Regions from separate parts of the Bradyrhizobium sp. BRP56 genome, predicted to be linked through region 3. Evidence: riboswitches for the same ligand, from Rfam matches in the RefSeq annotation. Region 3 holds a riboswitch; each other region holds the start of a gene.
The links. A riboswitch is a leader RNA that binds a small molecule or an ion and turns the genes downstream of it on or off. The one in region 3 is predicted to bind cobalamin.
Positions count from the first base shown of each region.

Region 1: linked by a shared signal. The riboswitch ahead of metE (5-methyltetrahydropteroyltriglutamate--homocysteine S-methyltransferase) and the one ahead of I6F38_RS28685 (TonB-dependent siderophore receptor) in region 3 are both predicted to bind cobalamin.
Region 2: linked by a shared signal. The riboswitch ahead of I6F38_RS17995 (ribonucleoside-diphosphate reductase subunit alpha) and the one ahead of I6F38_RS28685 (TonB-dependent siderophore receptor) in region 3 are both predicted to bind cobalamin.
Region 4: linked by a shared signal. The riboswitch ahead of I6F38_RS23775 (TonB-dependent receptor) and the one ahead of I6F38_RS28685 (TonB-dependent siderophore receptor) in region 3 are both predicted to bind cobalamin.

Region 1 covers NZ_JADYVV010000004.1:150,336-157,922, forward strand. The annotation lists gene I6F38_RS05135 (hemerythrin domain-containing protein) at 47-673, shown strand; gene hemN (oxygen-independent coproporphyrinogen III oxidase) at 1,150-2,502, shown strand; gene metE (5-methyltetrahydropteroyltriglutamate--homocysteine S-methyltransferase) at 3,219-5,564, opposite strand; cobalamin riboswitch at 5,666-5,869, opposite strand; gene I6F38_RS05150 (hypothetical protein) at 5,975-6,307, opposite strand; gene I6F38_RS05155 (nodulate formation efficiency C protein) at 7,210-7,587, shown strand, end outside.
Region 2 covers NZ_JADYVV010000023.1:67,709-75,295, reverse strand. The annotation lists gene I6F38_RS18000 (ribonucleotide-diphosphate reductase subunit beta) at 1-177, opposite strand, end outside; gene I6F38_RS17995 (ribonucleoside-diphosphate reductase subunit alpha) at 168-1,997, opposite strand; cobalamin riboswitch at 2,208-2,424, opposite strand; gene I6F38_RS17990 (hypothetical protein) at 2,827-3,759, opposite strand; gene I6F38_RS43995 (hypothetical protein) at 4,461-4,709, shown strand; gene I6F38_RS17980 (HrpF/NolX family T3SS translocon protein) at 5,879-7,587, shown strand, end outside.
Region 3 covers NZ_JADYVV010000048.1:2,927-10,513, forward strand. The annotation lists gene I6F38_RS28675 (amidohydrolase family protein) at 1-1,167, shown strand, start outside; gene I6F38_RS28680 (GTP-binding protein) at 1,169-2,098, shown strand; cobalamin riboswitch at 2,349-2,544, shown strand; gene I6F38_RS28685 (TonB-dependent siderophore receptor) at 2,651-4,924, shown strand; gene I6F38_RS28690 (PepSY domain-containing protein) at 4,927-6,426, shown strand; gene I6F38_RS28695 (tetratricopeptide repeat protein) at 6,434-6,907, opposite strand; gene gspD (type II secretion system secretin GspD) at 6,984-7,587, opposite strand, start outside.
Region 4 covers NZ_JADYVV010000035.1:12,053-19,639, forward strand. The annotation lists gene I6F38_RS23760 (ABC transporter substrate-binding protein) at 1-310, opposite strand, end outside; gene I6F38_RS23765 (ABC transporter ATP-binding protein) at 580-1,353, opposite strand; gene I6F38_RS23770 (iron ABC transporter permease) at 1,350-2,393, opposite strand; cobalamin riboswitch at 2,506-2,704, shown strand; gene I6F38_RS23775 (TonB-dependent receptor) at 2,813-5,095, shown strand; gene I6F38_RS23780 (hypothetical protein) at 5,208-5,381, shown strand; gene I6F38_RS23785 (ABC transporter substrate-binding protein) at 5,606-6,580, shown strand; gene I6F38_RS23790 (hypothetical protein) at 6,598-7,587, opposite strand, start outside.

The DNA.
Region 1 (7,587 bases), on a different contig from region 3:
GATGGCAGGATCGCTCGCTTACATTGTTCCTCCCTGGAGCACCGCAATGATCATCGATCTTTTGCTTCGAGAGCATCGCAATATTGACCTACTTCTGGTCGCCCTCCAGCGTGAATTGGAGATCTTTGAGCATGGGGCCCGTCCTGACTATGAGGTCATTCGCGCGATTATCAGCTACTTCGAGGTTTACCCAGAGGTGTACCATCATCCTCAGGAAGACCTGATTTTCTCCAAGCTTAGAACTCGCGATCCGGATGCGGCTGCACTCATCGGCGATCTCGCGCATGAACACCAGGAAGTCATCGACCGCCTGCACCATTTTGCTCAAGCTATCGATGCTATCCTCGCGGATCGTGAAATCCTTCGGCAAGACGTCGGTAACATCGTACGCGACTTTGTATTGCGGGAGCGGCACCACATGATGTGGGAAGAGCGAGATTTCTTCCCCGCCGCCGTCAAGACTCTATCGGCTGAGGATTGGACGGAAATCGCTTCCGCCCGCACTGATCATGGGGATCTGCTGTTCAGCGAGACGGCGGAAGCGACTTCCGATGCACTAAGAGCGCATATTCTGCAATTAGAGCAAGAAGCTGAAGCCGAACGGAGTTCGGTGGCGTTTTCGTCCGCAATGGCCGGCAAGCCGCCAGATGGCGCCAAAGCCGATGGACCGTAATTGATCACTGACTCTGCACGCCGGGCCGTGCAGGTCATGCTCATCTCCTTGAAATGAAGACATCCTTCTGGCGCTTACGCTGCGCGGCTAGGACGACATCCGCGCCCGAAGATCGCTTGCAGCCCGTTCCTTCGCAAAACACGGCCGGGGTCCGGCAGGTCCCGTAACGTGAGCGTCGCGGGCAATTGGCAATGCGGCTCGACCAGCGCCCGACTGAGATTTTGTGATATGAGTGCCCCTTACGTCCACCGACCGACTGCGATCGATCGTTGCGGCACTGCTGGGCCTCTTCTTGCCCGGAACAGCGCAGGACCTTTATCGCGATCCAAAGTGCGATGCGTACATTGCGGGCATGCCCTACCAATTTTGGCTTTAGGGCCGCTATGGCCATCAACAACGCGGATATTTTGAGCCAGCGCAAAGCCAATCCGCCGCGTGTCCGCTAATCGGTTGGCGAGGGAAGAAAGGCACTCCGAATGCGACCGGACTTGGCACAAGCCTACGGGCAGCAACGGCTGCCGCGCTACACCAGCTATCCGACGGCCCCCCATTTCTCAGCTTCGATTTGCGAATCCGACTATCAAACGTGGCTCAAGTCGTTGGGCGCGCAGCAATCCGCCTCGATCTACGTGCACGTGCCGTTTTGTCGACGCATGTGCTGGTATTGTGGCTGCCACACGGCTGTCACGAAGCGCCAGGAGCCGATCTCGTTCTATGCAGCGGGACTGCGGACCGAAGCTTACCTCGTTGCAGAAACCCTTGGCCGACGGCAACCGATCTCTCATATCCACTTCGGGGGCGGCACCCCGACGATCATGACACCTGAAACGTTCGCTGATCTGGTCGGTTCGTTGCGCCATTCATTCGCGGTCCTGCCTGATGCCGAGATCGCCGTAGAGATCGATCCACGCATGTTGAGCGAGCCGATGGCCGAGGCTCTCGGCTATTGCGGGGTCAACCGGGCGAGCCTTGGTGTCCAGAGCTTCGATCCAGTTGTTCAGCAGGGCATCAACCGTCTGCAGAGCTTCGGACAGACCGCGACCTCGGTCGATCGGCTGCGCCGTGCCGGCGTCGAACGTATCAATTTCGACCTGCTCTATGGCCTGCCCCGGCAGACGGTCGCTTCGTGCCTGGATACCGTCGCCAGATGCCTCGAGCTTCATCCGGACCGGTTTTCGGCCTTTGGCTACGCGCATATTCCTTCCTTCAAGAAGCATCAACGTCTGATCGATGCGTCCACCCTGCCCGATAGCGTCGCGCGCCACGTCCAATCCGAAACGATCACGGAAGCTTTGGTTGATGCGGGATATGTCCGCGTCGGAATCGATCACTTCGCCCTACCGGACGACAATCTCGCCCTGGCGAGCCAGGAAGGCAGGTTGAGGCGCAATTTCCAGGGCTATACTGACGATAGCGCGGACACCTTGATTGGGCTGGGCGCCAGCGCCATCGGCCGTATGCAACAGGGCTTTGTCGCGAACGCCGTCCAGACGAAGGACTTCCTCGCTCGCATCAGCGAGGATCGGCTCGCCATCGCAAAGGGCTATCTACTGACTGACGACGATCGCTTCCACGCCGAGATCATCGAACGAATCATGTGCGATTTGACAGTCGATCTCTGGGAGACATCCCGTCGTTATGGCCGGGATCCAAGCTTGGCCGTCGTCGATCGTTCTCGTCTCGACGGCCTTATCGCCGATGGCGTCGTGGTGATGGATGATGGCCGGCTTTCCATAGCCGGTGGCGCAGAGTTCCTGGCCCGGAACGTCGCATCGATCTTCGACGCTCACCTTACCCGGACCGGGGCTACCCATAGTCTGGCGGTCTAAACCGACTAAGCCGAACCGAGCCGTTTCAGATCCCAACGCGACATCACTTAACTGGCCTATGCTTTGGATCGCAAGCAGTCGCCGCGATCAGGAGCACGCTGATCGGCATCCCATTTGCCGGCCCCTCTGCGTCGAGCCGCACAAGATTCCCAACAGAGGTTGGAACAAAAACTTGACTAGACCAATGACTAGCTAAAGCCAGATCAATAGCAAGCCGCAGATTGCATTGGTCACCACGATAAGATCCTTGCTGTACGCGTTATCGTATGGTCCCGTTGATCGAGTCCAACGTTTCCGGCAGAAAGGCGTACCAACGTGCGCTTGATGCCCGTCCGTGATCGGCCGGCACGACCGCCCCACATTGCTCAGCCCCGCAACGTTGCGAAAGTACTCATCAGCGACAAACCCTGGTGTAGATTTCTAATCCCAAGCTATAGGGGCCGCATACCAGGGCATGATTGAGCTACGCTGAGCTTGCGCCTTAACTGGGGTCAGATTTCGGCGGATGTCCCCGCCGTAATCGAACCATCGGCTGCCCTCCTTCCGCCGATGGAAGTCAGCACGTTGCCTAGCAGCGTCGCTCCTCCCGGACACACTTCCGCCCGGCCGCTAAAGGCGGCCGGGCCTTTTTCCCGATCACCAACGCTTTTCACGATTATCGAGCCCGCAAATCGTTGACACGCGATCGGCCTTCTCGACGAAAGACCAGGCCCAGATCAACGGTCGGCCGGAGTGGATGCAGCGCGTAGTTCGCGGGCAGCGGACACCATGTTGACCAACGCCGGGCGAACCTCCTCCCATTTGCGCGTCTTCAGGCCGCAGTCCGGATTGATCCAAAGTTGCGAATCCTGCAGCCGCTTCCGAGCCAAAGCGACGAGCTCTTTCATCTCGCCCGCCTCGGGCACGCGCGGAGAATGGATATCGTACACACCCGGCCCGATTTGATTCGGATATTTATAGCTCCGGAAAGCGTCGAGCAGCTCCATTTTCGAGCGCGAAGTCTCGATCGAGATGACATCCGCGTCCATTGCAGCAATCGCATCGATGATGTCGTTGAATTCCGAGTAGCACATGTGGGTATGGATCTGGGTTTGATCGGCGACGCCCGATGAGCAGATGCGGAAGCAATCCCCGGCCCACTCGAGATAAGCCGTCCACTCCGATCGGCGCGGCGGCAATCCTTCGCGCAGCGCAGCCTCGTCGATCTGGATCATGGCTGCACCAGCATTTTCGAGATCGCCGACTTCGTCTCGGATCGCGAGCGCAATTTGACGACAGACGTCGGCTCGGGGAATATCATCGCGAACAAACGACCAGTTCAAGATCGTCACTGGTCCGGTCAACATCGCCTTCATCGGCTTCTCGGTTAGTGATTGCGCGTACCGCCACCACCCCACGGTGATCGGTTTCGGCCGTGAAACATCGCCAAACAAGATCGGCGGCCGGACACAGCGCGAGCCATAGGATTGTACCCAGCCGTTTTTGGTAAATGCGAAGCCTGCGAGTTGTTCGCCGAAGTACTGCACCATGTCATTGCGCTCGAACTCGCCGTGCACGAGCACGTCGAGGCCGATGTCCTCCTGCCAACGTACGGCACGCGCAGTCTCCTCCTTGAGGAACTCGTCGTATTGCCCGTCGTTCATCGCGCCTCGCGCGTGTGCTGCCCGGGCATTACGGACCTCTGCAGTCTGCGGAAACGATCCGATCGTCGTGGTAGGAAACGCCGGTAGTTTGAAGCGCTTGCGTTGAATCTCGGCACGACTGGCAAATGGACTGGCGCGCCGGCGCGTGGTCTGGTTGATCGCTCTCATCCGGATGGCGACATCGGCATCTCGGATCTTTGGCGAAGTTCCACGATCGGTGGTGACGCGCTCCGACTGCGCAAGAGCGCCAGCAACATCCTGATCGCCTGCAAGAGCGCGCGCCAAGGTCGCAAGCTCGCGTATCTTCTGAACGGAGAATGCTAGCCAACCCTTGATGTCTGAAGCGAGCTCCGTCTCGAGTTCAACATCGACCGGCACGTGAAGCAGCGAACAGGATGGAGCGATTTGTATGCGATCTTTGCCCAGCTTCGCGATAGCGGGATCGAGCCGTTGGCGCAGTGCCGACAAATTCGTCCGCCACACATTGCGGCCGTCTATCGCGCCGAGTGACACCACGAGATCACTTCGCTTGGCGGTAATGATCTGGTCCAATAACGCTGGCGCCCGAACCAGGTCGACGTGCAGCCCGGCGACAGGTAGGCGCAAGGCGGTGGGAAGATTGTCGCCGAGGCCACCGAAATAGCTGGCGACCATGATCTTGATGGCCGGCCCTTCCTTGGCGAGCCGGTCATAGGCATGTAGCAAGGATTGTCTTGATTCCGCATCCAGATCAAGAACCAGGCAGGGCTCGTCGAACTGAACCCAATTTGCCCCGCGTTTGGCCAATTCCTGCAGAACCTCGATATAGACCTGTATCAGGTCATCCAGGAGTGACAGTGGCTGCAACGCAGGATCAGCACTCTTGCCTAGCTTTAGGAATGTGACCGGGCCGATCAGGACAGGGCGAGTCTGAAAGCCAAGGGCCTTGGCTTCCTCATACTCGTCGATAGGCTTGCGAGAGGACAGCCTGAAAGTCTGTCCGCGATGAAATTCCGGGACCATGTAATGGTAGTTGGTGTCGAACCACTTGGTCATCTCCTGCGCGGGTGCGCCATCGCCGCGATGTCCGTGGCCGCAACTCGCACCGCGGCCGTCGTATTGTGAACCGCGTGCCATGGCGAAATACGTCTTGAGGGAAACGGGCTCGGCTTTCGAGGCGTAGACTTCCGGGATGGCGCCGACCATGACACTGGTGTCGAGCACCTGATCGTACAGCGAGAAGTCGTTCGACGGAATGACGGTGACACCGAGGGACTTCTGGCGCGCCCAGTTCGCGGCACGTAGGCCGGCTGCGTCCTCAAGCAACTGCTGTTCGCTAATTCTCCCGGCCCAGTAGCCTTCGAGTGCGACTTTGAGCTCGCGTCTTGGACCGATGCGCGGCGTTCCGAGCGTGGCAACCGGAAGTGAGAGAAGAGACATAGCGCTAACCCCGTGTTGGGGGCAAAGGCCGGGGCGGACGCAGGCAGGAGAAGTCGCCCGAGCGACGGCTGCTTGGCGCACCACCGGGACACCCCGCCCGTGGATGAACATATTGTCGGGGCAGGTCTCCTGGCTCGCGGGTCATTGCTGCTGTCCGGCCTTCCCGAAGCCGCGCGGGCTTCAGTGACTTTGTTGGACAGTAGCTCGCCGCTCACAGTTGCGGGGGCAGCGCCGGAATTGGCACCGGCTTCCCTCTTAGCTCCGGATCAAACGGAAACCGGAGAACCTCGACGACTTGGATTATCGGCAAGAGAACTCGGCCGTCAACCTCTCAAATTGGTGCTGCGACCTCTCTTACGCGAATGCCCCTCCGAGGCCACGCTTGATCGCGACGTAGAAGCCATCTCCAGTCATAGGATATCGGAATGACCATCTCGGAGGCGCATTGGTGTCGGGCGGCGTGTCAGATCTGTGCACGAGACGAATGCGCCCAGCACGAAGAAGCTCACGGCGCCGCGCAAGACGCTTTGCGGCCCGGCTTTTGAACGATTCATCGAGCACGCTTCGACGCGCCCTTTCTTTTCCACCAATAACCATGGATCAGTGGCGAATAGGCGCAAGAGGTATTCGCTAATTCCAGCAGCGTGCTCAGCGGTGATGTGCCACCAGCCAATCCTGGTAGGCGTCACGCCGACGTTTTGGTGATACTGGCCAAAGCAAGCATATTGAATCACCACAACCAAAAGAGACCCTCGCAATGAAAATGGCTGTTTGGAGCGTCCTCGGCGTCTTTGCTGCTGCCGTCTTTACTGTCGGTCTGTTCGGCTGGATGGCAAGGCCTTTTATGAGCCGCCCCGTCAGACAGATGCTCTCGGATGTGTTGAGTAGTTCAAGCCGAAGCTAGCAGACCTGAGGCTTCCCTCTTGCCGGTCGACACGGCTGCGTGGACGCGCAGCTCCTCGAATGTTGACTGCAATGACGAGCAGGTAGACGACGGCCCCTAACGTTGCGCGAGCGGAGAATGCCACGTCTCGTACCGCCTGCTTGATCCGTGACGTTCCTTAACGTCGATTCTATATCGCTCGCCGCTGAAGGGCGGCTCCGCGTTGGTGCAGGCCGCAAAGTGCCAAGCACAACAGGCGGGGACGCCCTCGACATTCGTAGTAGCGGCAACGCCCCCGGATCACACGGATCGATGGCGGCATACCTGCTCCCAATTGTCGTCAAGACTCCGGCAGCGAGGCATTCGCCCGCTGTCGAAGATTCAATGCGTGACAAGAATCATTCACGGAAGTCGTGGCGAATAGGCTGAATGGTAACATTAGAACGTGCTGTACGTCGGCAAGTCGACAAAGACAGCACAAATCTGCCGCGAACTGCCGGTTATTGCCTGGCACGAACAATGCAAGTCCTCATCATGTCCAGGCTTCTCCTCCTGGGCAGGTTCAGCATTGCAAATTGAGGCTTTGGCTGACCACTGAAGTTAGCGGCGCGTGACATCGAGGGACGGCGCCTGCTCGCGCGGGACATCGGCAGGCGCCTGCGTCACGTTGCCGCTAACTTCTTGCGATCTGCGCATAGCACGCTGAGGAAGACGTGCCGCTTTGGATTGACGTGTGGATGATAACCAGATGAGCCGGAAGCAATGAAGAAAAATTCTGGAAGGCGCGTGCTTTGGTTCTGTATCGCGCGGTCGCTGATCTGCCTGGCCGGGCTGGCGGTGACGAGCAACAATGTTCGCGCCAACGACCACACGCTTGTCGAAAGGGTCAAGTCAACGTGGCGAGCGCAAGATGGTGAGACTATAGAACAAATCATTTCCAAGGTCTCGAAGGTGGCTCACTTTGTGCCTCGATCGTGGGGAGTCGCTGAAGGAATTGACCGAACAGAGTATGTTTATTTTTCATGGACCAGGCACCCGGACAATAGATCAGACGAACAGTACGCTATCACTTGGAAGATCGCGACTGACGGGACGATTAAACTTGCGTCGACATATGCAAAGCCGATTGAATTGGGCTGG
Region 2 (7,587 bases), on a different contig from region 3:
GTCGGCACCAAGCGGCACCTCCTCGCCCATCCAATGGGTCTGCTGCTGGCGCTTCCAGAACTCGTAAGCCCAGGCGTAGCGATCGACGTCATAGCTGCCGGTCGAGTCGAGGAGGCCGACGCACCGTTTGCCGATCAGTGTGCGCGGATCGACGGATGAGAGATCGATCACTGACATGCGAGGCACTCCTCATAGTCAGTGTGCCGCTGCGGCTGCGGCGGCGCCGCGTTGTCGCCGTCAGCGATGTTGCCGGCGAACGCCGCGCGCGAGATCGATTTTGAACGGCAGTAGTAGAGGCTCTTCACCCCGCGCTTCCATGCCGTCCAATGCAGCATGTGAAGGTCCCACTTATCGACGTCGGCCGGCAGATAGAGGTTAATCGACTGGCTCTGGCAAATGAACGCGGCGCGGTCGGCGGCAAGCTCGACGATCCAGCGCTGGTCGATTTCGAAGGCGGTGCGAAAGACCGCTTTTTCGTGTTCCGACAGGGTGTCGAGATGGGCGACTGAACCCTCGTGCGCGATGATCGACTGCCAGGTCGCCGAAGTATCTGCGCCCTTGGCGGCCAGCAGCTTGGCGAGATGCGGATTACGCACCGAGATGGCACCGGACAAGGTCTTATGGGTGTAGATGTTGGCCGGGATCGGCTCGACGCAAGCGCTAGTCCCGCCGCAGATGATGCTGATCGAGGCGGTTGGCGCGATCGCGATCTTATGGCTGAAGCGCGCCATCACACCGCGTTCCAGTGCATCCGGGCACGGCCCACGCTCGCGCGCGAGCGTCACGGATGCCGCGTCGGCATCGCGACGGATTTTCCGGAACATGTTCAGATTGAACGACTTGGCCACGACACTTTCCATCGGAATGCCCTTGGCCTGCAGGAACGAATGGAAGCCCATGACGCCGAGGCCGACGGAGCGCTCACGCAAGGCGGCGTAGCGGGCACGCTTCATGCCGTCCGGCGCCACCGTGATGAAGTGGGTCAGCACGTTGTCGAGGAAGCGCATGACGTCCTCGATGAAGCCTGGCTTCTCATTCCACTGATCCCAGGTCTCGAGGTTGAGCGACGACAGGCAGCACACCGCGGTGCGCTCCTCGCCGCGATGATCGATGCCGGTCGGCAGGGTAATTTCGCTGCACAGGTTGGAGGTAGAGACCTTGAGGCCGAGCTCGCGCTGGTGCTTGGGGAGCGACCGGTTCACGGTGTCAATAAACAACAAGTAAGGCTCGCCGGTCTGCAGCCGGTTCTCCAGGATGCGTTGCCACAGTTGGCGGGCGTCGATCTCGCGGATGACATCGTTGGTCCTCGGGCTGCGCAGAGCGAACGCGGTGCCGGCGCCCACGGCACGCATGAACGCGTCGGTAACGTTGATCCCGTGGTGCAGGTTGAGACTCTTGCGGTTGAAGTCGCCGGACGCCTTGCGAATCTCGAGGAACTCCTCGATCTCGGGATGGTGGATATCGAGATAGACCGCCGCAGAGCCGCGCCGCAACGAGCCCTGGCTGATCGCCAATGTCAGGCCGTCCATGACGTGGATGAACGGGATGATACCCGAGGTAACGCCGCCCTTCACCTTCTCGCCGATCGAGCGAACGTTGCCCCAGTAGGTGCCGATGCCGCCGCCGTTAGAGGCAAGCCAGACATTCTCGTTCCAGGTGCCGACGATGCCTTCGAGCGAGTCCGACACCGAGTTAAGGAAGCATGAGATCGGCAGACCGCGCGTGGTGCCGCCGTTGGACAGCACCGGTGTGGCCGGCATGAACCACAGCCGAGACATCGCATCATAGAGACGTTGGGCATGCGCAACATCATCCGCGAAGGCGCAAGACACCCGCGCGAACATGTCCTGGAGCAATTCGCCGGCGAGCAGGTAACGGTCGGTCACCGTCAGCTTGCCGAACGGCGTCAACAGGTCGTCGCGCGTCCGATCGAGCTTGAGATCGGCCCGCCTTGGCGATGGAGCAAGGGGGCGCGGCAGCGGAGCCGGCGATGGCAAGACAAGACCCGACTCAGGCGGGGTAGGCCTTGCCTGCGCTGGGCGCGGCTGCACATGCGGCGGCTCAATGAGATGACCCTGCTGATCGAAATTGTAAGACGGCGACATCGGCAACCCCGCGATGTTGGGCGCGGGCCGGCGCGGACGACTTGCGAGGAATCCGGGCAAATGTCCCCGGCTGCAAGCGACCCACCGGGGCACCCCGCCCGAGGACTTTCATTCGGTCGCGGCAGGTCTCCTGGCTCGCGGGTCACTGCGGCCATCGGCCTTCCCGGCGCTGTGTCGCGCCAGTGACCATGATGACAACCGCTCGCCGCTTACAGTTGCGGGGGCAGCCCCGGAGTTGCCGTTTTGGCGCACCGGGTTCCCTCTTAGCTTCCACCCTACAAGGTGTGGGGAACGGAAGACCGTGACTGACTATAGATAGGTCTACGCGCCGGGATTCGTCAATTGGAGAGATCAAGATTTAGAAGGCAAAAACATACCGACCGCCCGGACCACTCTATCGCCGCTGTCACTTCTTGCTGCAGAGATGCCTTGGGCTGCCTTTCCAGTTTCCGTTAAGCTTGCGCATAGTCGAGGAAATTCTGACCCACGTGTCGCATTGATGCGATCTATGAAACCGCGCGTCAGCTGAGAGGGAATTCGGCAAGGCGCTCTCCGATCTGAATCGCAGCGCTCGCCGCGACAAATGGCATCTGGACGAATCGTTATCCATCGTCGGCGAACAACATTGGCCCTGGCGCGCCTTCGACCAGAATGGCCTTGTTTTTCGACGTCTTGATCCAGCGCCGAAGAGACTCGCGCGCTGCACAGTGGTCCTTAACTGTCAGGGCTCCAGCGCAACGTGCAAGCCCTCGTTGCTTTCAACATGAACGTAACGGGGTCCAATCGGCCGTCCCCTGCCGCTGGCGACGGTGACAACGTCTTCCAGAGGCGTGGCCCGCGCATCCGCCTCTGGGCGAGACAAGATCAGATCCGCATGCAACAGCCCTTCTGATTCGAGGCCGGTCGCATCCACGCCAAGGGCCGCCAAGCTGGCCAAACAACTTTCAAACTCTTCAGCATCGCGAAAGCGACGCTGGATAAACGTCGCGCCGGTAAGACGTTCTGTCACAAGACCACGCTTTGCAAACGCTTCGGCCAACGATTCAAATGGGAACATTCGTAGCACAAAGGAGATGATCCATGGTTGCTTCTCTGTCGCATCGAGAATCTCGCTGAACGTCTTCTCGGTAACGTAGCCGATGCATCCGGTTGACATGATAACATCCACGGAGCGGAGAATGCGCGCGCTATCCGTCGATAGCGCCTCCTTTTCAAGGTCAGCGACGATGCCCTGCTCCAAGAGGCCAACACTCTTTGCATAGCTGATCGCCTGTACCGACACGTCGAGGCCGATAAAGCGCGCCAACCCGACATCAGGCCAGGCTGCATAAAAATTGCGATCGAGACTCACCAGTGTTTCAGAACTGATCGCCCTCATCTCACGCCGGGCGTAGCGGTGACGCAAGCCCCCGAAGGTCAGCGGAAAGCGATGCACTGCTGCGTTGATGCCGTATGAACATCCAACGTCGAGCACGACGGGCTTAAGGCCGGTTGCCGAAGCTTTCGCTGCCAGGATTTGGCGCACAACCGGCTCAGCCACGTCCGGAATCATATAATCTAGGTCTCCGAGGATCGAGAAATATGCCCTCGGATCATCAGAAGCATAAATATTATGGAATATAGCTTTAGACCGATTAATACGCGAAAAATCCATCCGCAACACAGTTCCTCCCATCTCATTTGCAAGCGAGTCGACGACAGTGCCTTCGTACTCGCCCGCACTTTGGTATACAGGTCGGTCTTACACCCGCCGATGCGACAGCAGAAGCGGCAAGCGGACAAGAGCATCCGCCTGCGTAAGATTTTCATGAAACTGGTCCCGCACCGATGAACAGCCGCTGGAGATACATTCGGCCGAGTTGAGAGCGGGTCGAGGCAACGGCAGGCAACATGAGAAGAACCGTTTCTGTCGCGTGATAAGATTGGCAGCATTCGTGAGCGCGAATCGGCCAGCACCTTAGAGAAGCGAGCTGACCGAAAGCTGACGAGCGTTCGTTACCCGATGACCGCGGCAGGTTTCCATTTAGGAAGAAGCATCGGCCTCCAACTTGGGACGAATTTTGGTGTCGATCCTGTCGTGAAAATAGCAGGTATACTCATCCGATCTCGGAGGCTGCATCTTGAAGAAAGTGCTATGTGTTCCTGTTTTCACCTGCCTGACGTCGCCAGGACGCTCGGCGCGCCGCTGACGCTGCCATCGACGCCTTACAGTTACATGTTCTGGATCAGGACCTCGCGACCGCACTACAGGAATTCGGTCACAATCGGAATATCCGGGTCAATGTAAGTACTGGGGTGAAGGGGCGGATTCGCGGGCGGCTACCGGAACTCCCACCGCGAGAATTTCTCGACCGCTTGATCAAGCTCTATAATTTTCAATGGTACTACGATGGGCGGGTGCTTTACGTATCCGACGCGCACAAGGCGCAAAGCCGACTACTGATCTTGAATCCGATCAGCTTTGATGCATTCAGAGACGGCAAAGCCGTCGCGTATCGCAACGACGCCACAGGCTTCGAGCAACAGCTGTCCGAGCTAGGAGGTAGCGGCATCCTACATCGCAGCTTGCGATTTTTTTTGATGCGAACCTTTGAACTGCTCTAAAAGACTCGTCATACGGATGAAATTCGACGTTTAAGGATGAGAGACGTTCCCGCTGTGAGGAGTAACACGGGCCTCAACCGGCAATAAGCAGACATGCGCGGTCAATCCAAGGAGCTTTGAGCAGAAACTGACGGGACCGCATGAAGCGGACGAATCTAACTAACTAGCATCGGATTTGGCCGAAGCTTGGAGCCGCGCCGTCACGCGCCGAGCCATCATTCGACGGCGGACGTGCCGCCACCACTGGTCTTCACTCGCCAAGCCGCCACATTCCTTAGATCGACATGCTGAGAAACTGCAATGTGATGTCAGGCAGGCACCCGCGGACAACAACTTTCGCCATCGCGGGTGTGCCGCACATGGCCGAACCGCGAGGAGAAAACTTATTCGTCTCCCAAGTCGTTAAACCTGCTCTTGCGGCTAGTTTGCGTCCGCCCTTCGTAACCGCGTGACCCAACTGTTATCTCGTATTGAGCCCGCGACGTGGATTCGATGCAGGGTCGAAGAGCGCAGCGGCCAAGGACGAACAAAAGGACTTAGGCCGGGCGTCCGAGCTTTGATGTTTGTCAGTGCAAGTTGGGTCCGCTCAACGCGTCTGACGATGGAGTTTTTCGAGGACTTGGTCGACGACCGGTATCTGAGCCGACCATGCTGGATGCGCAGCTCAGAAGAGCCAGCAGCTCAGAAGAGCGAGCACTTTTTCTGGCGCAGGCGCGGGGGTGGCTACTGCGAAATCAGCGCCCACCTTAAGGTGTTCCGGAGCTCTTGCGAGATTGTTGGACCAAATCAACGAATGCTCCCGATAGGCAGACGTAAAGCTTTAACTCGCTGACATGGCACCAGGCCAGGCGAACGCAACTAAGCGAAGCTGGCACCGGCATTGAAATACGTCCAGGTCCCTTGCGGGCAAGACTACTTCATCAATCACCCTGAAATCGTCTGAGCGCCGTCAGCTTCTCGAAAGGTTGTCCGTTTTACCATACGGGCGAATATTTAGACGGCGGCGTTCCCATGGATAGTCGCGAAACTGAGCGCTGAAGGCGCACTGAGCAACAGGATGCAAGTGGTAGGACCTGTTGAACTCTGCCGATCAACACTCCCTGTTCGTCGCGATCTCGGGCCGCGCCGGTGACCGTCTTGTGGTGCACACTTACATCGGAGGACGTGTAATGTCAGTCGACCTATCGCCAACCGCCAACTCAACTGTGGCTTTCTCCGGAATGCCCGCCCCTCCCTCGTCGGCGCAGGACTTTTCCAGCTTTCAGGCGATGCTGGCCAGCCTCTCCTCGAAAGACACGACCAACGATCATTCAGCATCGCAAGTGACGGCCTCCACAGAATCAACCAAGCAACTGACTGAGGAACTCACGCAGGAGGCGCGGAGTATCCTGCCACCAGAGATAAGGGCAGCATTGGATGCATATCAGGATGACCCACAGCCGTCCTGTGCTGCCGGCAGCCCAATCATTGCGGAAGCGCCCGTACAAAGCTCAAGGATCACCTGGAACGGTGGCACGCTGACTAATGCGGAACTGCAGATTGTCTCTGTGCTGAACCGCCACAAGGACAAATGCCCGCTTGATTGGAAGTCTCTGGGAGATTTGGCCAACGATCCCTCGACACCGCCGGATCTAAAGGCGGCGATCGAGGCACTGCAACAGGACCCGGAGCTCTTCTATGCGATCGGTTCGCAAGGCGACGGCCGCTGTGGCGGCAAGATCAAAGCGGGCGATCTCAGCGGCTTTTCCGACCATCACCCTCAAGTTGCCGCGTTCCAGGAGCAGCGGGCGCGGATCTACGAGCAGAACTACATGCCATCCGACGGTACCGGGAACGGTGAGCCATCGGTCATGACACTGACCGATGCCTTGCGCGAACTCTACCGCTATTCCGATAACCTGCCCAAGAACTTGAGCCTTGCGGATTTCAGGCGCATCGTGGACGGCAACGCCGACATTGGCAAATGCCCCCCACAGGTCCTCGCCGCGGCTCAATATTTTCTCGACCACCCGGATCAATGGAAGCAGTTGTACGGCGGCTCGATAGATAAGGTCCACAAGGAGGACTTCCTGCAGGTCGCTTCGTCATCGATGAGTCTCACTCGACCCGAGCTGAGCACACTAAACACGATCAACAAGAACCAGGACGCTTTCTTTGGAAATGGCGATCTGACCCGGGAAAAGCTCGTGAGTATGGTGGACGACAAGAGCCTTTCCCCTGAGGTGCGAAGCGCGGCTTCCCAGCTGCTCTCGGATCCTGTGCTGTTCGGATTGATGAACAACGCGATTACTGGTTACAAAACCCACCACAAGTTTTTCGACTTCGGCGGCGGCCATACGGTCGATTCCGGAAACATCAGCAGAAACGATTTCAACCAGTTCTTCAACAACATGTCTGGTGCGAACCGCGCCGCTCCGCAATTGAAAACGCATGCCGCTCAAACGCCGGCCGAACAGGAGGCTACCGCAGACATGATGATTGGCGCGGCAGATCAGCCCGACATCAAGTCTCCCAAGAAGAACGGTGGCGCCCTCATGCACGCAATTAATGACGTGCTCAAGGTAGGCTCGAAGGTACTCGACTGGACAGCGACGGCCGTTGGTGTACTCGGCTTCATTCCAGGGCTGGGCGAACTGGCCGATCTTGCTTCAATGGTGATCGAGGCCGAAGCGCAAGCTGCAAATCTTCTGCACACCGCGATCAGCGGCGGCAACATGAAGAAGGCGCTGGAGGAAGCCGGGCTGAGTCTTGCGGCGCAGGCCGTGGGCTGCATCGCCGGCCCCGAGGTCAAGATAGCGATTCGAGAAGGCTTGGTGAAGCAGGCAATTCAAGAAGCGGCGACGGCCGGCATCAATCTGCCGGTGTCGATGGCCCAGTC
Region 3 (7,587 bases):
GCCGCCAACTGGGCCTTCGCGCGCATCGGCGCGATGACCGGTTCGAATTCGGAAAGCTCGCTGGAATCGTTTGGTGCCGCGATGCGCGATCGCCGCTGGATCGAAAACGTCGCGACCGAAGGCGAGGTCGGCGGCATCCTGGAGCGCCTCGCGATCGGCCTGAACGAGGGCGGTATCGGCATCGGCATTCTCAACGCCTATGCGCCGGGTGCCGGCGTGCAGGAATTGACCGCGGTGTGCCAGCTCGCGGCGAATCATGCGGTGCCGACCTTCACCCACGTCGCCTACATGTCGCGGATCGATCCCGAGAGCGCGGCCGAGGCCTATATCCGCCTGATCGGCTATGCCGGCGCCACCGGCGCGCATATGCACATCTGCCACTTCAACTCGTCGAGCAAGACGGATATCGAACGCTGTGTTGGGCTGATCGCGAAAGCGCAGGCGCAGGGCCTGCCGATCACGGTGGAGGCCTATCCCTACGGCACCGGCTCGACCGTGCTGGCGGCGACCTTCTTCAGCGATCCGAAATTCGAGGAGCGCAACGGCCTCGGCTACGATTCGGTGCAGCGCGTGACCGACGGTCACCGCTTCGGCAGCCGCGAGGAATTGCTGGCGGCACAGGCCGAAGAGCCCTCGACCTTGGTGCTGTGGCATGTGCTCGACATCGAGAACAACGCGCATCATCGCGATCTGCTCGATATGGCGGTGCTGTATCCGGGCGGCGCGATCGCCTCCGACGCGATGCCGTGGACGCTGTCGGACGGCCGCCCCTACAGCGGCGACGCCTGGCCGCTGCCCGACGATGCCACCTCGCATCCGCGCTCGGCCGGCTGCTTCACCCGCTTCATCCGTGAATGGGTGCGCGAGCGCAAGAAAGTGTCGCTGCTCGAAGGCATCCGCAAATGCGCGCTGATCCCGGCCGAGATCCTGTCGGCGAGCACGCCGGCGATGCGAGCCAAGGGCCGGCTGCAGGTCGGCGCCGACGCCGATGTTGTGGTGTTCGACTACGAGACGCTGAGCGATCGCGCGACCTTCTCGGCGATGAATCGTCCGGCGGAGGGCGTGCGGCATCTCGTGGTCAGCGGCCAGCCGCTGATCAGCGATGGTGTGCTGGATGTCGCGGCGCGTCCCGGCCGGCCGGTGCGCCGGCCTATCACGGGGGGCTGAGGTGCCGGTCCCGATCCTGCTGGTCGCGGGCTTCCTCGGGGCGGGCAAGACCACGGTCGTCAACCATCTGCTGGCGCATGCGCAAGGACGGCGCATCGCCGCGGTGGTCAACGATTTCGGTGCGATCAATATCGACGCCGAGCTGATCGCGGGCGCCAGCGACGGCGTGGTCAGCTTGGCTAATGGCTGCATCTGCTGCACCCTGGAAGGCGACCTGGTGCGCACGCTCGCCACGCTGCTGCGGCGTGATCCGTGTCCCGAATTCATCGTGATCGAGACCAGCGGGATCGCCGATCCCGCCGACATCGTGCGCAACCTGATGGATCCCGTGATCTGGAAGGTGGCGCCGCTGGAGACGGTGCTGTGCGTGGTCGACGCGACGCAGCCCGCGGCGATGCTGAACGACGCGCTGCTGCGCTCGCAGCTCCGGGCGGCGGACGTGGTGGCGCTGAGCAAGGTCGATCTGACTGACGCCGCCGCGTGCGCCGCGATCCGCGACGCAGTGCGTGCGGTGCGTCCGGCGGCCGTGGTGGTCGATGCCTTGCATGGCGAAGTGCCGGCCGCGCTATTGTTCCCGGCGGACCTCGATCATCTGTCGGCGCCGCGCGAGACCGCGCCGCGCCGGCCGTCGTCCGATCGCTTCGAGACGCTGAGCTGGACCTCGGAGCGGCCCGTCGTGCTGCCGCGGCTGCAACAGGCGATCGGCAAACTGGCGCCGAAGCTGGCGCGGGCGAAGGGATTGTTCGAGACGGTGGAGCAGCCCGGGCGGCTGACGGTGTTTCAACTCGCCGGCGGCCGCGCGACCCTGGCTGCGGGCGGCGTGCCGTCGCCCGGCGTGCCGCGCACGCGCATCGTGTTCATCGCCGAGATGGGTGCGCTGTCGCGCGCGGAGATTGATGCGATCATGGCAGGATGCGTCGAGGCTCAGTGACGCGAACCTACGTTTCCCGTCATCCTGAGGTGCGAGCCTTGCGGCGCAATTGCGCCGCTGGGCGAGCCTCGAAGGATGCACGGCCCGGCTGGTGGCCGTCGATCCTTCGAGACGCCGCTGCGCGGCTCCTCAGGATGACGGGATTAGAGGGAGCTCCACGTCATCCGCAGATGCCTGTGTCATCGCCGCAGCATCACCCGCAAAGCATGTGTGCGACAATCGCATCGAATTGACAGCCTTGCCGGCACCACCTATCGTTTTTGCCGACGGTTCCCTTCGGGGATCAAAAGGGAATGCGGTGCGAGGGTAACCCCAATGCCGCAGCTGTCCCCGCAACTGTAAACGGCGAGCCTTTCGTCAATTTGCCACTGGGCCATCGGCCCGGGAAGGCGTCGACAGGCGATGACCCGTGAGCCAGGAGACCTGCCGTCAGTCGTGGTCACACGCGAGCACATCGGGCGGGGGCGTCCTGGTGGGATCGGAGCACTGCCTTTTGGGCAATGCGCCAGTCCGCGTTCGCGGTGACGTGCCACGTTACCGCGAGTCCTTTTCATGTCTCCGTCCTCTCCCGTTGGGCGCAAATGGCGCCTCGGTCTTCTCTGCTCCCTGTCATCATTGCTATTGCCGGCCGAAGCCTCGGCACAAACACCGCCACCAACCAGGCTCGATCCGATCGAGGTCGCGCCTTCCGCTGCGGCAAAGCCGAAGCCCGCGGCGCGCAGCCGTGACATGGCCGCTGCGGCGCGGCCACGGCCGAGGCCCGCGACGGCCGGCAACACGCCGCGCGCCGCGGCGTCAGGCGTATCGGGGGCGGCATCGCCGACACTCAATGCCGCCACGCAGGGCGGCACCGGTAGTCGTCTCAATCTGACGCCGCTGCAGACGCCGGCCAGCGTCGAGATCATCACGGCGCAGACCATCGCCGAACGCGGCCAGCATAATGTGCTCGATGCCGTCACCCAGGACGCGGCTGGCTTCATCGCAACGCCGGCACCCGGCAATGGCGGCCTGTCGTTCAGCACCCGAGGCTTTGCCGGCAGCAACTCGGTGATGACGCTGTATGACGGCACGCGCTTCTATATCGGCTCCGGCACGCTGACGTTCCCCTACGACACCTGGTCGACGCAGCGCATCGAAGTGCTGCGCGGCCCGGCCTCGGTGCTGTACGGCGAAGGCGCGATCGGCGGCGTCATCAACGTGATCCCGAAGAAACCGCAGAGCACGCCCTATAACGAGGCCGAGGTTTCGCTCGACAGCAACATGACCCGGCGGCTCTCGGTGGACAGCACCGGTCCGATCAATCCCAATGTGTCGTACCGCATCAACGCCACCGGCAACATGTCGGACGGCTGGGTCGATCGCGACAAGACCTCGAACGCGGTGGTCTCCGCTGCCGTGCGGGTGCAGGCGTCGGACAATCTGGCCTTCACGCTGTCGGAGGACTACGGCGACCGCAGCCCGTCGCGCTATTTCGGCACGCCGCTGATCAACGGCTCGATCCAGGACGCGCTGCGCTTCAAGAACTACAACGCATTGGACAGCACGATCCGCTACCAGGACAGCTGGACCCAGTTCAAGACCGAGTGGGACGTCGCCGACGGCATCAAGGTCAACAACACGCTGTATTATCTGACCAGCGAGCGGCACTGGCGCGACATCGAAAACTACACCTGGAATCCGAAGACCCAGCTGATCGATCGCTCGAGCTATATCGAGATCTTCCACGACCAGAAGCAACTCGGCAATCGGATGGATGCGACCTTCAGCGGTCACGTGTTCGGCCTTGCGAACCAGGTCGTCGCTGGATTCGACGTCAACCGGATCGACTTCACCCACACCAACAACTCGCCCTATCGCGGCGCGTCGTCGGTCAATCCTTATGTGTTCGATCCGGGATCGTTCTTTGCGACGACGACGGCGACCATGCCGGGCTTCAACGCGGTGGTCAATCAATACGCGCTGTTCGCCGAGGATCGTCTCTTGCTGACCGATCAGTTGTCGCTGGTGACCGGTGTCAGGTATGACCGTCCCGAGGTGGACCGCACCGACTACAAGACACCGGCGAACAGTTTCGAGACGGCGCTATCGGGCACCAGCTGGCGTGCGGGCCTCGTTTACGAGCCGATCAAGAACCTCGCATTCTATGGCCAGTACGCGGTCGGCGTCGATCCGGTCAGCAATTTGATCTCACTGTCGACCACGCAGAAAACGTTCCAGCTTGCGACCGGCAAGCAGACCGAGATCGGGGTCAAGCAATCGTTCTGGGGCGGCCGCGGCGAGTGGACGCTGGCTGCCTACGAGATCGTCAAGACCGGGCTCACGATTCCCGATCCCGGCAATCCCACCGGCGGCCTGGCATTGCAGATCGGCCAGCAATCATCGCGCGGGATCGAAGGATCGATCGGGCTCGCGCTGAGCGACGGCTGGCGCGTCGACGCCAATCTTGCACTGCTGCGCGCCAGATACGACAACAACAGCCAGGTGGTCGGCGGCAAGATCGTCAGCTTCAACGGCAATGTCCCGGTCAACGTGCCGCAGCAGGTCTCGAATGTCTGGCTGACCTGGGATTTCGCGCCCAACTGGTCGGTCTATGGCGGCGTGCAGATCGTCGGTGCGATGTACTCCGATCTTGCCAATACCCAGCTGCGGCCGGGCTACAACGTGGTCAATGGCGGCGTCAGGTGGAAGCCGGATGACCGTACCACGGTCGCGTTCCGCCTCTACAATCTGTTCGACAAGGCTTACGCGGTGACCTCGAACGGCACCGGGCAGTGGCTGCTCGGCATGCCGCGTACCGCCGAATTGTCCGTCAACGTGAAGTTCTGACCATGCGCAACGCTCTGATCCGGCGCGGGCGGCGGTGGCTCTATATCGTCCATCGCTGGATCGGCATTGCGACGTGTCTTTTGTTCGCGATGTGGTTCATCTCCGGCCTCGTCGTGATGTACGTGGCCTTTCCGCGCCTCACCGACAGCGAGCGCCTCGCCGCGCTCCCTGTCATTTCGTGGGGCAAGGTGCAGATCGCACCGGATCGCGCGATGGCGATCGCGGGCGTGGAGCGCTATCCGCGTGATCTGCGGCTCGCGATGATGGATGACACGCCCGTCTATCGGGTGACCGGCTGGAAGGGAGGGACGATCACCATTTCGGCGACCGACGGCAGCGTGATTGACCGGATCACGCCGGACCAGGCGCTGGCCATTGCCGCTCATCATCCGCATGCCTTGCAGCCCCGCTTGATCGAAACGATCACGCGCGACCAATGGTCGGTGACCGCGCGCTTCGATCCGTTGCGGCCGCTCTATCTGATCGGTCTCGGCGACGCCGATGGCACCGAACTCTACCTCTCCTCGCGCACCGGCGAGATCGCGCTCGACACCACACGTTGCGAGCGGATCTGGAATTGGCTCGGCTCGATCCCGCACTGGATCTATCCGACCGTGTTGCGCAAGGACGGCCCGCTGTGGCGGGATGTGGTGCTGTGGATCTCGGGTGTCTGTCTTGTCGTCGCGATCACCGGCTTCTGGATCGGCGTCCTCCGCCTGCGGCTGATGCGCCGCTACGCTGATGGCGCCGTCTCGCCCTATCGCGGCTGGATGGCCTGGCATCACATCGCCGGCCTGATCGGCGGCATCTGCGTCTTGACCTGGATGTTCAGCGGCTGGCTGTCGCTCAATCCCGGCGGCGCGTTCTCGGCACGCGGCATCACCCGCGAGATTACAATCGGCTACAGCGGCCATGAGACGCCCGACATCGTCGCTGGCTTCCAGTCGTCGCCATCGATGCCGGCGGTGGAGGCCCGCTTCGTCTGGATCGGCGGACACCGGTTGATGTTGCTCGACGATGGTAGTGGCCGGCGCAGCCTCGCCGATCCCGCGACCGGCGCGCCTGTAGCGATCTCGCGTGACAAGATCATCGCGGCGGCCCGGCGCGCCATGCCGGGAGCAACGATGATATCGGCGCGACAGCTGGATCAACCTGATGCCTATTGGTACACGCTGCACCAGGCGCGCGAGCTTCCGGTATTGCGGATCGGCTTCGACGATCCCGCCCACACCTGGCTGCACATCTCCCCCGTCACCGGCGAGATCCTCGATCGCAGCGACGACAGCCGCCGGTCCTACCGCTGGCTGTTCAACGCGCTGCACAGCCTCGATGTCCCGCTGCTGCTGCGCATCTCGCCGGCGCGCGACGTCGTGGTGTGGCTGCTATCGGCGGCTGGCACGATTATCTCGATCAGCGGAATCGTGATCGGCTGGCGCCGGTTGCGGCGGCGGAAGGTACGAGGCAGGCGCGTGTCGGCGAGCCTCGTGCGCACGTCCACGTAAGCCGCGACTACTTGACGGTCAGGTGCACGTCCGGCGCCGGCCGATCGGGGGCCCATTCCAGTGCAAACCGCTGACCGGCAATGATCTCATAGGTCGAGAGCTTGGATGCGACCGCATCGCGGAACCGGAGATAGGCATCGCGCTGCCGCCCGTTCGAGCGGGCCGCGGCCAGATTGAGCCATTTGTACGCCAGCACGAAATCCGTCGGAACGCCGTGACCCTTGTCGTACATCAGGCCGAGCTGGGCCTGCGCGAACGGGTCGCCCTGCACGGCGCCGCGATAGTAGCAGTCGGCGGCGGCTGCGTAGGCCTGCGGCACGCCGAAGCCGTGCTCATACAAGAAGCCGAGCATGCCGAGGGCGCGCGGATTGCCGCGCTCGGCGGCCGGCGCGAGCTCCCGGGCCGCCCGGACATAGTCGCCGCGATGGAAGGCGGCTGATCCGCGCGCGACGCTGTCGGCGCTTGCGACACAGGCGGTCATCGCCCAAAGCATGATCGCAAGCGAGGCCGAGAGGCCTGTCCGTTGTGCGAGAACGCGGCGCATCCTGCTGTCCGGCTCAGTGATAGCTGGTGGTGATTGGTGCATTGGTCGATGTCGTGGCGATGCTGCCGCGCAATTTCGATCGAAGCTCCTCGGCCACGGTCTGGGCGTCGGAGCCGTTGCGGATGATCTGCGGGCGGATGAAGATGATCAGCTCGGTACGCTGGGTGCCGTTGCTCTGATGTCCGAAGGCGTCACCGAGGCCCGGAATCTGGTCGAGCACCGGAAGCGCATTGCGGGCGCCGCTCTGCTGTTCGCTGATCAGGCCGGCCAGCAGCACGGTCTGACCGTTGGCCACCGAGATCTGGCTCTTGACCCGTCGTTCCGAAACCGTCGGCGTCAGGTTGACCGTGCTGCCACTGCTTTGGGGAACATTGCTGATCTCCTGTTCGACGTCGAGCCGCACGGTGCCGTTCACGCTGACGCGTGGCGAGACCTTCAGGATGATGCCGGTGTTGCGATAGTCGATGGTGTTGACCACCGTGTTGCTCGTGGTCAGCACCGTCGCGCTGCCGGTCGAGACCGGGACGACGTCGCCGACCTGCAGGGTCGCGACCTGGTTGTTGATCACGACCAGCGAGGGATTGGAGAGCACCTTGACGCTGGTGACGGCGTGCAGC
Region 4 (7,587 bases), on a different contig from region 3:
GCTGCACCACATGGCCCATCGCGCGGATCTGGTCCTTCACCTCGTCCAGCGTGCGCGGCACCGTGAATTCGACGAGGTGCAGCCCGTGGGCCTTCAACAGATCACGGGTCGCGCGCTTGTCGAACAGGCTGACCACGACGAGGTCGGGCTTGAGCAGCAGCACGTCCTCGGCCTCGCCGGACAGGCGCGGAAAGTTTCGCGCCTTCTCCGCGGCCCAGGATTGCCAGGCATCGCGCGAGAAGCGGCTGAGGCCGATGATCTGGTCCGGGTCGGCCAGCGACAGCACGAGCTGGTCGCTGCAGACATTCATCGAGACGATGCGCGGTCCGGCGGCGAACGCGGCACCGGCGGAAATAAGCCACAGCACTATGGCGACCACCGCTCCAAGATGAAGCGAAGCGAGATGGCTGCCACGCTGACGCTGAGCCCCCTCTCCCGCTTGCGGGGGAGGGTTGGGGTGGGGGTTTCGCCGCGAGTCATATCGTGGAGAGAGCCCCCACCCGCTGCGCTCTTCGAGCGCAGCGACCTCCCCCGCAAGCGGGAGAGGTGCAGCGAGTTCGTGGCAATACTCCGGCCACATCACACGTCCGCCCATGGCACGATGACGACCTCGCGCTGAAATTCGGCGCGATAGGCGCTGACCCGGAACACGCTGGCGAGGACGCTCTCCGACAATGCCTCGACGGGCGCGCCCTGCGCGGCCAGCCGCCCTTCCGACAGCACCAGCACGTGATCGGCGAAGCGCGCGGCAAGTCCCAGGTCATGCGTCACCACGATCACCAGCACGCCGCTGTCGGCGACATTGCGCAGCTTCTGCATCACGTCGATCTGGTGGCGCGGATCGAGCGAGGCGGTCGGCTCGTCGGCGAGAATCACCGGCGCCTCCACCGCAAGCACCCGGGCCAGCGCGACGCGGCTGCGCTCGCCGCCGGAGAGTTCGGTGACGCGGCGATCGCTGAATTCAGTGACGTCAACCGCCTGCATGGCGCGCAGCACCGCCTCCATATCCGTCTGCGACAGCCGCGCCGGATCGGTCGCGCCGTGCGGATAGCGGCCGAGCGCGACGATGTCGCGCGCCGGCAGCGGCCAGTGCACCATGTGCCCCTGCGGCAGATAGGCGAAACGCTTCGCGCGCTCGCGCAGCGGCAGCGACGCCAGCGGATCGCCGCCGATCCGGATCTCGCCGCCCGACGGAATCAGCCCGGCCAGTGCACGCAGCAGCGTGGTCTTGCCGGCGCCGTTCGGGCCGACCAGCGCGACCAGATGGCCCGATGGCAGCGACAGCGAGATATCGTGCAGCACCTTGCGGCTGCCGAGCGCGGCATTGAGCGCGGCGGCGGAGAGCAGCGTCATGCCACACCTCCGCCGAGCGCGCGGCGTTCGCGCATGATGAGGTAGAGGAAGAACGGCACGCCGATGATCGAGGTCAGCACGCCGACCTTGATGTCCGAGGTCGAGGGGATGATGCGCACCGCGATGTCGGCCGCGAGCAGCAGCGCCGAGCCGGTGAGCGCGCTCGGCACCAAGAGCCGCGCCGGATCGTGACCGATCACGGGACGCATCAGATGCGGCGCGACGAGGCCGATGAAACCGATCGTGCCTGTCACGGCAACCGCGCCGCCGACGCCGAGCGCCACGCCCGTGATCACGAAGAGCCGCAACCGCCCGACGTCGACGCCGAGGCTCTGCGCCGCCTCCTCGCCAAGCGTCAGCGCGCGGAAGGCGCTCGCCTGGCTGAGCAGGATGGCGGCGCCCGCGACGATGAAGGGCAGCGCCAGCGCCACGTGCTGGAAGCTGCGGTCCTCCAGCGAGCCGAGCAGCCAGAACGCGATCTCCAGCACCACGAACGGATTGCTGGAGAGGTTCATCACCAGCGCGGTCGCCGCCCCCGCAAAGCTCGAGATCGCGAGCCCCGCGAGGATCAGGATCAACAGCCCGGCATTGCGGCCGGCGATCGCAAGCAGCGCGAACACCGAGCCGAACGCGGCGATGATCGCCACCACCGGCAGCGCGTAGGAGCGCACATCGGCGAGGCCCAGCGCGATCACCAGCACCGCGCCGAACGCCGCCGATTGCGGCGCGCCGAACAGCGACGGCGAGGCCAGCGGATTGCGCAGCAGCCCTTGCAGCGCCGCACCGGACAGCCCGAGAATGCCGCCGATCGCAAATGCCAGGATGGTGCGCGGCAGGCGGATCTCGCGCACGATCACCTGCGCCACATCGCTGCCGCCGCCGAACAGCGCCTCGATCACCGCGAGCGGCGACAGCCGCACCGGCCCGATGCCGAGCGAGAGCACGCACAGCAGGACCACGAGCGCGAGCAGCGCCGCGGTGGCGCCCCACCGGCGCCGCGCCGCGACCTCGGCCGCCAAGGCAAAATCCTGCACGCTCATCGGATCCATGCTCTTACAGCGATCGTCGTGGCAGACAAGCGACACTCGACAAAAACCGTGGCCGCACGGCCATTGCCCGACTTCCGCCGGATTGACTTTGCTACCCGGCCGAACCCTAGATGAACATGACGGTTCTTTCATGAGATGAAAAGGGAATGCGGTACGGGGAAACTTCCCCAACGCCGCGGCTGCCCCCGCAACTGTATGCGGTGAATCCTTCGTCACAGGCCACTGGGAATCTCGGTCCTGGGAAGGCGACGAAGGGTAACGACCCGCGAGCCAGGAGACCTGCCGTCAGCCGTGGTCACACGCGATGCTGCCGGTCGGGGAGTACAGGCATGAGCTTCACCTGATGCTGTGAGCACGATGGTGAGACTGGTTCGCGGTGACGTGCCACTGACGTTGCCGAGGCCTTGCTTATGTTCTCCTTCCCTTTCCATCGGCGGCGCCGCGCGCTTCTGCTCGCGTCGACGATGATCGCGCCGGCGACGATGCTCGCGCCGGCATTCCTTGTCTCCGCAGCGCGGGCGCAGCAGGCACCCGCTCCCGATCAGCTGCCGGCGATCGAAGTCACCAAGCCGGGCGACCAGAACGTCACGCGCGCCAGGCCGGCCGCTGACGAAGCGCCGGCGCCGCGACGCCCGGCGCCGGGCACCTCGCAAGGCAACAATACAGGCAGCGGAGCCGGATCGGGCACGACAGGGACCGGTGTGGCCACCGGAACGGGCGGCACCGGCGGCCGCCAGTTCGCCGGCATTGTCGGCACCTCCTCGGCCGTGATCACCGCCGACGACATCGCGCATTCGCCGGTGCAGTCGTTGCCCGAGATCCTCGCGCAGGTGCCGGGCGTGCAGCTGCAAACGCCCTATGGCGGACCGAACGGCGCCAAGACGTCGGTCGACCTGCGCGGCTTCGGCGCGTTCGCGACCGACAATACCCTCTTCCTGCTCAACGGCCGCCGCCTCAACGACGTCGACAAGGCCGGCTTCGACCTCACCACGATTCCGCTCGATTCGATCGAGCGCATCGAGATCACGCGCGGCAACAGCGGCGCGGTGCTCTACGGCGACAACGCGGTGGGCGGCGTCGTCAACATCATCACCAAGACCGGCGTCGGCGGCCCGCCGACGACGATGCGGGCCGAGGCCGGAGTTGGCTCGTTCAACACCCGCATGGCCGCGGTCTCTGCGGCGCTCAATTCCGGACCGTGGTCCACCTCGTTCTACGGCAATGGCATCAAGTCCGACGGCTACCGCGTCAACAATGCGCTCGACCAGCGCAACGCCGTCGGCAACATCAACTACACCACGCCTGATCTCACCGCCTTCCTCACCGTCACCGGCAGCGACCAGAAACTCGGCCTGCCCGGAGGACGGCTGGTCGATCCGTCGATCGGCGTCAACGAACTGCTCACAGATCGCCGCGGCGCCGCGACGCCCTTCGACTATGCCAACCAGCAGACCGCCAGCGTCACCGCCGGCTTCACCAGGACGCTGATGAACGGCGTCGACCTCATCGTCGACGGCGGCTGGCGGCAGCGCGAGACGCAGAGCGGCTTCTTCGGCACGGTGCCGACCATCAGCTTCGCCTCGACGTACAACGATGCCGCGCTGCAGACCTGGTCGCTGACGCCGCGGCTCAGCGTCAAGAATGTGATGCTGGGCATGCCGTCGACAATCCTGACCGGCATCGACTATTACGATTCGACATTCCGCGAGGCGCGCGGCGCCTATCAGGGCGTCGACCCGTTCCACATCTACAATATCGAGCAGCAGAGCGTGGCCGGCTATTGGCAACATACGCTGGGCCTGTTGCCAACGACCGACTTCTCCTACGGCGCGCGCGTCCAGAACACCAGCATCTCGGCGCGCGATCGTTACGACCCGAATGCGCCCTTTGCGTTCGATGCGCAGGCGGCGCCGCTCGACAGCAACGAGACGCAATACGCGCTGCATGTCGGCGTCGAGCATCGCCTGACCGACACCTTCTCGGTGTTCGGCCGCGCGGCGCGCGCGTTCCGCACGCCAGATGTTGACGAGCGCGTTGCATCAGGGCCGTCATTCGACCCGCTGACCTTCGCCCCGATCCCGCAGAATTTCCGGCTCAAGACCCAGACATCGCAGGACGTCGAGGGCGGCTTCCGGGTCAAGACCAACCTGTTTCAGGTCCAGACCAGCGTCTATCTGATGGATCTCGAGAACGAGATCCATTTCAACCCGGTGCTGTTCTTCAACACCAACCTCGACCCCACCCGCCGCTACGGCTCCGAGACCAGCGCGGCGCTCAAGGTCAGCGACAGCGTCACCCTGCGCGGCGGCATGGCGATCACCCGCGCCGTCTTCCGCGAAGGCATCTGGACCGGCAACGACGTGCCGCTGGTGTCGCGCTACACCGGCAATCTCGGCGTCACCTGGAATATCTGGCAGAACTATCTGGTGTTCGACGCCACGGTGCGGGCCTGGAGCTCGCGCATCATGGACAACGATCAGGCCAACACCCAGAGCCGGATTCCCGGCAACGCCACCGCCGATATCAAGCTGAGCGGGCAAGTTGACCGCTTCTTCTGGTCACTGAGCGTGAGCAACCTGTTCAACGCGCTCTACTACGACTACGCCATCGCGAGCACGTTCACCGATGGCCGCTTCTCGGCCTATCCGCTGCCCGGCCGAACCTACATGGTAAAGGCCGGCGCGACGTTTTAGAGCTATCCGGTGGGGCGAGGTGTGCCCCCGCCGTACCCTCTCATCACGTTACAAGCGTTCGCAAACTGGAGTAGAATTCCGGCAGCTGATTTGACCCGTGCAGGGGAAACGCATGGCCAAGGCCGGAAAGACGAGCAAGGACGGCGCGAAGACCAAAGACAAGGCCGACGATAAGTCGAAGAAGCCTCCGCCGCCCGCAGCGCTGCAGGACGACGAGTATTACGAGGATGGCGACATCGCTACGCCGAAGCTCGACCGCTACGGCAATGATGACGAGCCGTTGTGAGGCCCGGCGAATATCGATCGACAGATCCTGCGCGCAGTCGCGCGCGGCGGCCTCGTAGCTTGCGAGCTACCGAGCCCGGCTCGTCGTCGCCAAGCAGACATTAGGTCGCAGCGAGGTCGTCGGCCGGACCACCCTTCCGGATTGGTTGCCCACCCCCTGAATGCTAGGCTCGCATGGACGCTGGGTCCTTGCTGGGGGGCGGTGCCATGAGATTTGCGAAGGCAGTGCTCACGGTCTTCTGCATGATCGCGTCGATGTGCGACCCGTCCGATGCGCAACAGGCCCCCAGGAAAGTAGGAATCCTCGTCAACGGCAGCCCGTCGCCGCTCTTCGATTCCATCAAGAAAAATCTTCTGAGCGACTTCGCCGAGCGCGGCTATCTCGAAGGACACGACATCGTCATCGAGCCGCGATTTGCCGAATCGAAGCTCGAGCGCCTTCCGGGTCTCGCCTCGGAGCTGGTCGGTGCGAATGTGGATGTCATCCTCGCACTCGGCGGCCCGGCGTCGGTGGCGTCGCAGAAAGCCACGTCGACGATCCCGGTGATCTTTGCGATCGTGACCGATCCGGTCGCGTTGAAGCTTGTCGCCTCGATGGACAAGCCAGGAGGCAATGTCACGGGCCTCACCAACCTTGATCCGCAGCAGGCCAGCGACCAGTTCAAGCTTCTGAAGGAGGCATTCCCCGGGATCAAGCGCGTTGCGATTCTCAGTGATCAGACGATCCCCGGCGCGGACGAACGCGGGCTCGCCCCGATTGACCGCGCCAACGAGGCCGCAGCCAAGGCGCTGGGGCTGGAGCCGCAAATCGTGAAGGTCAAGGGTGCGGACGATCTGGAGGCCGCGATTGCCGGGATGGCAAAGGAGCGCGCGGAGGCGCTGCTGGTCCTGGAAGTGCCGGTGCCCTGGAGCAATCGAAAACGAGTCGGTGAACTGGCCATGAAGAACCGCTTGCCGGCGATGTTTCCCGGCGGCCAGGCGGACGCGTGCGGGGTGATTACCTATGGCGCCAACGTCGCCGATACGTGGCGCGAGTTTGCGACGTTCGCCGACAAGATTTTCAAGGGCGCGAAGCCGGGCGACCTGCCGGTCGGCGTCGTCACCAAGCGAGAGCTGATATTCAATCTCCAGGCGGCCCGTGCCGTGGGCGTCGAGATTCCACCGGAGCTTTTGAAGCGCGCAGACAAGATCGTGCAGTGAATTCGCACTGAGGGATACTAGCGGAAATCGCCGTTCTCGATCGCCTTGATGCTGCCGCGATCGAGCAGATGCGCGCCAAAGCCGCCGCGCGCCAGCGATGAGGCGATCTGCGGTGATGCCAGCAGCAGCACCGTCGTCATCGCAAGCGGCACGGCGCTGAGCCAGTCGAGCCGCACCGGCGTCAGCTCTTCGCTGCTTCCCCGATAGTGCCCTTCGCCCGCGGCGATGCGGCCGCATTCCCGAATCAGGTCACGTCGCGTGCCATCGCGCGACGCACTGCCGAGCAGCGCCTGCATCGCCAGATGCGTCCGCACCCCGGCGCGGCCCTCGGGCAGCGGCGCCGGAGTCTCGCCGCGCGAGACGCGCAGCAGCAGATCGACCAGATCGACGCCCGACTGAAAGGCGTTCATCGGCTCGACCAGCCGTGGGTTGCAGTCGATCAGCAGCGGCGTCGCGCTGTCGAGCGGCATGATGACGTCGACCGAGAGCGCACCGTGCCAACCAAGATGCGCGCCGATGGTCTCGAGGCCGGCGCGGATCGCCGGCCGGCTCACGCTCTCCTTGATCGCCTCGCCGCCGCCGACACCGGCCGCAATCTGGCGGTAGGCATGGAAGCCGACAAGTGTGCCATGGAAGAACACCGACTGTGCCTTCTCGACCGTGCCGGTGACCAGATCCTGCGCCAGCACCTCGCCGGCAAAATCGCCTGAGGACTCGAGGTCGTAGAGCGCGCGATTGAGATCACCAGCATCGCGCACGAACCAGACACCGCGGCTGGCGGTGCCGACCGACGTCTTGACAACGGATGGAAACCGCACCGCCTCGCGCAGCTCCTCGGCCGAGTTCACGATCCGGGTCGGGGGCTGCGGCAGCCCGAGCCGGTCGAGCAGCCGGCTGAAGCCGGCCTTGCTGTGCACGGCGCGATAGCTGGCGAAATCCGGCAGCGCGAGGCCGGTACGTGATGCCAGCCCCGCCGCGGCGCGGGCGAACAGAAATCCCTGTTCATG